2 linked regions of the Lactiplantibacillus plantarum genome follow. The main gene of each other region encodes a partner of the protein of the gene in region 2 in a complex. Links are inferred from orthologs where the notes say so. Each region holds a gene or a part of one and is shown on either strand. Other genes may lie near its edges.

What was found. The genes of interacting proteins can lie anywhere in the genome.
Region 1: the proteins of mfd (region 2) and uvrA are in contact, whole or in part, in a crystal structure (PDB 4DFC), measured with the Escherichia coli proteins. The link is inferred for Lactiplantibacillus plantarum from one-to-one orthologs.

Annotation. Positions count from the first base shown.
Region 1 is NZ_CP039121.1:2,603,402-2,606,782, reverse strand. It holds uvrA (excinuclease ABC subunit UvrA), read left to right. Parts: upstream 1-325; coding sequence 326-3,181; downstream 3,182-3,381. Other genes in the region: E5260_RS12280 (S-ribosylhomocysteine lyase), read left to right, coding at 3,242-3,381; uvrB (excinuclease ABC subunit UvrB), read left to right, coding at 1-291. UniProt on the Escherichia coli protein: The UvrABC repair system catalyzes the recognition and processing of DNA lesions. UvrA is an ATPase and a DNA-binding protein. A damage recognition complex composed of 2 UvrA and 2 UvrB subunits scans DNA for abnormalities.
Region 2 is NZ_CP039121.1:2,772,347-2,776,817, forward strand. What follows is about bases 442-4,471. They hold mfd (transcription-repair coupling factor), read right to left. Parts: upstream 4,170-4,471; coding sequence 642-4,169; downstream 442-641. Other genes in these bases: E5260_RS13095 (putative polysaccharide biosynthesis protein), read right to left, coding at 442-467; pth (aminoacyl-tRNA hydrolase), read right to left, coding at 4,189-4,471. Also shown: more of E5260_RS13095, read right to left, coding at 1-441. UniProt on the Escherichia coli protein: Couples transcription and DNA repair by recognizing RNA polymerase (RNAP) stalled at DNA lesions. Mediates ATP-dependent release of RNAP and its truncated transcript from the DNA, and recruitment of nucleotide excision repair machinery to the damaged site.

The DNA of each region.
Region 1 (3,381 bases), 170 kb from region 2 along the record:
ACTGCACGTCGTCGTGCCGTACAGATGAAGTACAATGAAGATCATCACATCACGCCACATACGATTAAGAAGGCCATTCCAGAGCTAATTGCTTCGACGAAGACCACTGAAGACGCGGGCAAGAAGGATGACTTCTTAGAAACCGACTTTGATGATATGACCCGTGAACAACAATTAGATATGATTAGTAAGTTGGAAGAACAGATGAAGACCGCCGCTAAGAAGCTCGACTTTGAACAAGCCGCAACGCTGCGTGATACGGTCATGGAATTGAAAGCACAAATTAGCTAGCAGGTTGCTGGCTTGAGATTGAGGAGGCCTTTTTTTGGCAAATGATAAGATTGTCATTCACGGTGCGCGAGCCCATAATTTAAAAGATATCGACGTTACCATCCCGCGCGACAAATTAGTCGTGATTACGGGGCTGTCTGGCTCAGGTAAGAGTTCGTTAGCGTTCGATACCTTGTACGCGGAAGGACAACGTCGCTACGTGGAAAGTTTGTCAGCGTACGCGCGTCAATTCTTAGGACAGATGCAAAAACCAGACGTTGATTCAATTGATGGGCTTAGTCCGGCTATTTCGATCGATCAGAAAACAACATCCAAAAACCCGCGCTCAACGGTCGGAACCGTTACAGAAATCAATGATTATTTACGGTTACTGTGGGCCCGAGTCGGTGAACCGATTTGCCCGAACGATGGGACACCGATTGCGAGTCAAACTGTTGAACAGATGGTTGATCGGATTCAGAAATTACCGGAACGAACGAAGTTGCAGATTTTATCACCAATTGTCCGCCAGAAAAAGGGCGAGCACAAAAAGATCTTTGAAAAGATCAAGCGTGAAGGTTTCGTGCGGGTCCGTGTTGATGGTGATATTCATGATATCAGTGAAACTTTTGAACTGAACAAGAATCAACAACACACGATTGAAATCGTCATTGATCGGATCGTTGTGAAGTCAGGTGACCGTTCTCGGTTATTTGATTCTTTTGAAGCGGCGTTGCGATTAAGTGGGGGCTATGCGATTGCGGATGTGATCGGTGGCGAACCCATTATGTTCTCAGAACATTATGCTTGTCCTATCTGTGGGTTTACTGTGGGAGAACTTGAATCACGATTATTCTCGTTTAACGCGCCTCAGGGAGCTTGTCCAGACTGTGAAGGTCTCGGAATCAAGCTAGAAGTCGATGAGGACCTTGTCGTACCTGATAAGTCGCTGACATTGGCTGAAGGTGCGTTAGCGCCTTGGAATCCAATCAGTTCACAGTATTATCCTGAAATGTTGAAGCAAGCTTGTGAACAGTTAGAAATTCCGATGGATGTGCCGTATGAAGACTTATCAAAAGCTGATCAACAAACGGTTTTGTATGGGTCTAACGGAAAGACGTTCCATTTCCACTACCAGAACGACTTTGGTGGTGTTCGCGATGTTGACGCTGTGTTTGAGGGCGTTATCAACAATGTTGACCGCCGCTACCACGAAACGAATAGTGATTTCACCCGCGATGTGATGCGAAAGTATATGACGGAACTCACTTGTCAGACTTGTCATGGGTTCCGCTTAAATCGCAAGGCCCTGTCTGTCAAAGTTGGTGGCGAACATATCGGGATGGTCTCTGACTTAGCCATTGGTAAGGAACTCGATTTCTTTAACGAGTTGAGCTTATCAGAACAAAGTCTCGTGATTGCTAAACCAATCTTGAAGGAAATCCGCGACCGGTTATCATTCTTGCAAAATGTGGGACTGGCGTACTTAACGCTCAGCCGTTCTGCACGGACGCTGTCTGGTGGGGAAGCCCAGCGAATCCGGTTAGCAACACAGATCGGATCGAACTTGTCCGGCGTGCTCTATATCTTGGATGAACCATCAATTGGATTGCATCAGCGGGATAACGACCGCTTGATTGGTTCACTTAAGAAGATGCGCGATCTGGGGAATACGTTGATCGTGGTCGAACATGATGAAGACACGATGCGGGCCGCTGACTATATCGTGGATATCGGCCCGGGTGCCGGTGAAAACGGTGGTGAGGTCATGGCGGCCGGAACGCCCAAGCAAGTGGCTCGCTCGCGGAAGTCACTGACCGGCCAATATCTATCGGGCAAACGGTTTATCCCACTACCTGAAACTCGGCGTCCGGGTAATGGTAAGAAGATTCGTATCACTGGTGCGGCCGAAAACAACCTCAAGCAAATTGACGTTGATTTTCCACTAGGCGAATTTGTCGTGGTAACGGGGGTTTCCGGTTCTGGTAAGTCGACCTTGGTTAACGATGTTTTGAAACGCGTATTGGCACAGAAGTTGAATCGTAATTCTGAAAAGCCTGGTAAGTATAAGAGTGTCAGTGGTATTAAGAATATTGAACGGTTAGTTAATATTGACCAAAGTCCAATCGGCCGAACACCACGCAGTAATCCGGCCACATATACTGGTGTCTTTGACAATATTCGTGATTTATTTGCACAAACGAATGAAGCTAAATTACGTGGTTACAAGAAGGGCCGCTTTAGTTTTAATACTAAGGGTGGTCGTTGTGAGGCTTGTCACGGTGACGGGATTCTAAAAATTGAAATGAATTTCTTGCCCGATGTCTTTGTACCTTGTGAAGTGTGTCATGGTAAGCAATACAATTCTGAAACGTTGGAAGTTGAATACAAAGGCAAAAATATTGCCGATGTTCTTCAAATGACCGCTTCAGAAGCTGTTAAGTTCTTTGAACCAATTCCAAAGATTCGACGGAAACTACAGACCTTGGTCGACGTTGGTTTGGGCTATGTTAAGTTAGGCCAACCCGCCACGACTTTATCAGGTGGAGAAGCCCAACGGATGAAGTTAGCTTCCGAATTGCACAAACAACAGTCGGGGAAGAATTTCTACATCTTGGACGAACCAACGACTGGGTTGCACAGTGAAGATATTCGGCGCTTGATTGGTGTCTTGGATCGGTTGGTGGATGCGGGTAATACCGTGTTAATCATCGAGCATAATTTGGATGTTGTGAAGTCGGCGGATTATTTGATTGACTTGGGCCCAGAAGGCGGTGACGGCGGCGGAACAATCGTTGCTACTGGGACACCAGAACAGGTCGCTGAAGTGGCTGAAAGTTATACTGGCCAATACTTGAAGCCCGTTCTAGAACGGGATCGAGCACGTGAAGCAACTGCACCTGCTAAATAACGGGCAATGTGCTACACTTGAGTTTGTAATGTAATTTTAATTTAGAGGAGTTGTTTGTACATGGCTAAAGTAGAAAGTTTTACATTAGATCATACCAAGGTTTTAGCACCTTACGTTCGTAAAATTACGGTGGAAAATGGGCCTAAGGGTGATGCCATCACTAATTTTGATTTGCGGTTAGTTCAACCTAACAAGACCGC
Region 2 (4,471 bases):
TGGGACACTGCGGTCGGTCCCATCAAAAATTTTCCTTGATAGTAACCACGGCCGGTTGCTAACCATGGCATAAAGACAAACATCCAAGCCACGGCACTAATGATTGGTGCTAGATTAACGTCACCCATGTGGGCCGCAATCCACGTTGCACCAAGCTGCAAGCCGAAAAAGACGACCAACGATAATCCGGATAAGATATGAAACGCCCGCCGTGCAATCAGCGACTTACTCGTTTCGTCTGGCTGTTCTGCCACTAACTTAGAAATAAAATTTGGAAATCCATTTAATGCAAAGGTCATGCCAATGCCGTACAGCGGATAAATCTGCTGATAAACGTAAAATCCCGTATTACCAACCATGTTCTGTAAGGGAATCCGGTATACCGCGCTTAAAATCTTAGCGACTAATGATGATATCGATAAAATTAACGCACCTTTGAACACGGTGTTCAAGTGATCCTTTGGCATAACAAATCCCTTCTACCGAGCAACTCGGTGTCTCATACTAATTCATTTGAGCCGCGCCCTGACTAGCCAGGACAACGCCCCATCAGACGATAATTCCTGCTATTTGCCATTGGTTCCACTCGATAGCGCTTAACCCACCCCGTGCAACCATGCTTCATAACAACAACTACCGAGCTAAGACGCACTAGCGACATCGTCTTCGGCTAAGATCAAACTCAGTTGTTCGACAAACTGTGTTAATTGCGCCAGCCACTCATCCTGTTGCATCTTTGGCTGAATGACTAATTTAACCTTCATTTTATCATCATCAATTCCAACTGTCGCTTTTAATTTTGTTTTTGCCAAGGCCTTAAAAATATCTTTAGTATCTAGCTTAGCCGTCCCTTGTTTGGATAACGTTAGGTGTAGCTCACTATCGTCACGCTGAATCTTCTCAATCAGCGCGTCATCCGCCAGTAACTTCAGCTTACCTACTGCTAATAGTCCAGCGACTTCTACCGGATAATCACCAAATCGATCCATTAAATCATCCTGAACTTCCATGTACTGATCATTATTCTCCAGCTGGCGAATCCGTTTATAAATTTCGATCTTTTGCCGTTCATCTTCAATATAGCTGGTCGGCAAGTAGGCTTCGATTCCAAGTTCGACCGTGGCATCGGTCTTAACTTTAGCCGCCTGACCACGCTTCTTCGCCACTGCTTCTGACAACATCTGGGTATAGAGGTCATAACCAACTGAGTCAATAAAGCCGTGCTGTTGCTTACCTAACAAGTTACCAGCACCCCGAATCGACAAGTCGCGCATCGCGATTTTAAAGCCAGATCCAAGTTCCGTAAAGTCCTTGATGGCCTGTAACCGTTTCTCACCAACTTCTGTCAAAACTTTATTTTGCTGATAAGTAAAGTAAGCATAGGCGACCCGACTACTCCGACCAATCCGGCCACGCAACTGGTATAGCTGTGACAGTCCCATCCGGTCAGCATTTTCCACAAATAAGGTGTTGACGTTTGGAATATCAACCCCGGTCTCAATGATCGTTGTTGTCACTAACACATCGTACTCACCCCGAATGAAATCGTAGAGAATCCCTTCGAGTTGTGACTCAGGCATCTGACCATCAATATGGGCCACCGCCGCGTCAGGAACCAAGTCTTTGATCTGTGCAACGACTTTATCAATATCATGAACCCGGTTATGCAAATAAAAAACCTGCCCATTACGTTGCATTTCTCGTTCAATTCCCTCTTTAATGACGCCAAAATTCTGTTCCATGACGTACGTTTGGATCGGATAACGGTTCGTTGGCGGCGTCTCAATCACTGATAAGTCCCGTACACCGAGCATCGACATGTGTAATGTTCGCGGAATCGGCGTTGCCGTTAACGTCAAGACATCCACACTAGCCTTCAAGGCCTTCAGTCGTTCCTTATGCTTGACCCCAAACCGTTGTTCCTCATCAATAATGAGCAGGCCCAGATCAGCAAACGCGACGTCCTTAGACAGTAAGCGGTGCGTACCAACCACGATGTCAATTTCACCACTCTTTAACTGTTGGACCGTCTCTTTCATTTCCTTAGTTGTTCTGAATCGTGACAGCATGCCAACGTTAATCGGGTAGCCTTCAAACCGATTCAGCATCGTTTCATAATGTTGCTGAGCTAAAATGGTCGTTGGCACTAGAAAGGCCACTTGTTTGCCGGCCTCAATCGCCTTAAACGCGGCCCGCAACGCGACTTCCGTCTTCCCATAACCAACATCGCCGACCAATAGGCGGTCCATCGGTTTCGGTCGTTCCATATCATGCTTGATTTCATTAATACTACGAATTTGATCCGGCGTCTCTGGGTACGGAAAATCGTTATCGAAATCATCTTGATAACTATCGTCCGGTGGAAAGGCGTAACCTTTCTCCGCCTCTCGCTTGGCATACAGGTCGACTAGTTCATCCGCGATATCTTCAATTTTCGCCGCGACTTTGCGCTTCGCTTTCGTCCATTCGGTACCACCCAACTTATTGATGCGTGGCGTCTTTGATTCTGACGAAACGTACTTTTGAACTAGGTTTAACTGGGTCACGGGAATAAAGATCTTCGCATTATTTTGATACGCAATCGTAATGTAGTCTTGATGGACACCATCAACTTCCAGCGTCTCCATACCAACGTACTTTCCGATCCCGTGATTGACGTGCACGACGTAATCGCCGGGTTTGAGATCCGTATAACTCTTCAACCGTTCGGCATTAGCCAAGGTCTGACGACGTGGACGCTTCTTAGCCACCTTCTTGAACATTTCTTGCTCGGTTACGATGACTAATTTACCATCCGGAAACTCAAATCCATTTTGCAAGCTACCTTGCACGATTTGAACCGCACCCGGTTGTAAATTAGTGGCCTTAGTCATGACCGCTTCAATTTCAAAATCATCAAGCGTATCACTGACCTTTGTCAGACGCTCAGCCTCTGATACCATCAAGACCACCGTCTGTTTAAGCTTATGCCACCGATCCAGTTCGGTCTTCAACGCTGGGAGCTGCCCAAAAAATTCCTGCATCGGGCGTGTGCGCACGTTAGTGACTTGCGCTAGTTTGACGTTACCGATGCCCTTTTGAAACAGCGAAATCAAGAGTTGTGCATGTTGGTCATCCCGGAGCAAATCCCGAATATCATTGCCGTAACTCGCAGTTGCCAGCACCCGGTGATGTGCCAATTGGTCCGTAACCCAGTCAGCTTCTTGCGTTAATAACTGCTGCTCACTATCAAGCAAACGCGAATATTCTTCGAAGATAACGAGCCCGTCAGCGGCCACATAGTCAAAAATACTCGTTTTCCGGTCGTATAAATAATCGCCATATAACAATAAATCGTTTCCGATAATTCCTTTTTCCATGTCAGCTAAAGGTTGTGCTAAATTATCGGCCAAAGTCTGGCGTTCGGCTGGCTTGAGTTTCTTACTTTCAGCCGCAATCGCCGTTTTAAGACGCTGTGCCCCGGCCTGCAGCATAGCTGTTGTCAGGATAAAATCGGTAGCTGGCAAAATTGTATACTCATCCAAGTTTTCCACCGAACGTTGCGTTCCCGGGTCAAAATACTTCAGTGTATCAACTTCAGTATCAAAGAAGTCCAGTCGTAAAGGGTAGTCCGCATCTAACGGGTAAATATCCACGATTGAGCCCCGTACCGCAAAATCTCCTGGGCGTGCGACTAACTTTTCCTTAACGTAACCCATGTCGTGTAGTTGCCGCTGCAAGTCTTCCAAATCAATATCTTGACCAACGGCTACCGGTAACGTGGCTGCTTGAAATTGTGCGACGGGCGGCAAGAACCGCCGGGCACCTGCAACCGAGGTCACGATCACTGCCGGACTGTCACGCAATAAGGCGTTTAAAGCCTGGACCCGTTGCGCTCGTGACTCTGGTGAACTTGTCGCAACCTCCGTCGCAATCATTTCTTCAGCTGGGAATAAAAAAACTTGGTCTTCATCTAAGAGACTCGTTAAATCATCCACTAGCTGACTCGCGTGAAAACCGTTATCGGTCACGATCAGTAATGAATGCGTTAATTGGTGAAATAGCGCGCTTAAATAAACCGTTCGTGCCGAACCGTTCAATCCGGTGATTAGTTGCCGACTACGCGGGCTGATACCTGCTAAAATTGTTTGAAAGTCGGGCGTTTGCTCAACAATCGTTTCAATATCCATTCTGTCGTTTCCTCCCGGGCTAGTTATATTGATTCATAACTGCCGCAAAATCATCATTTGCTAACCAAGCTTCGACCGCCGCTAGCGCCGTAATCTTAGCATCGTCAAACTTCGCCACTTCGGCTGGCGTAAATTTCCCCAACACGTAATCAACAACACTCATCTTCTGAGGATGGTCAATACCAACTTTAACGCGCTTGAAGTGCTGATCGCCAACATGACTAATAATGCTCTTGATGCCATTATGACCACCCGCCGATCCCTTTTGTTTGAGGCGTACTTTTCCTAATGGCAAATCTAAA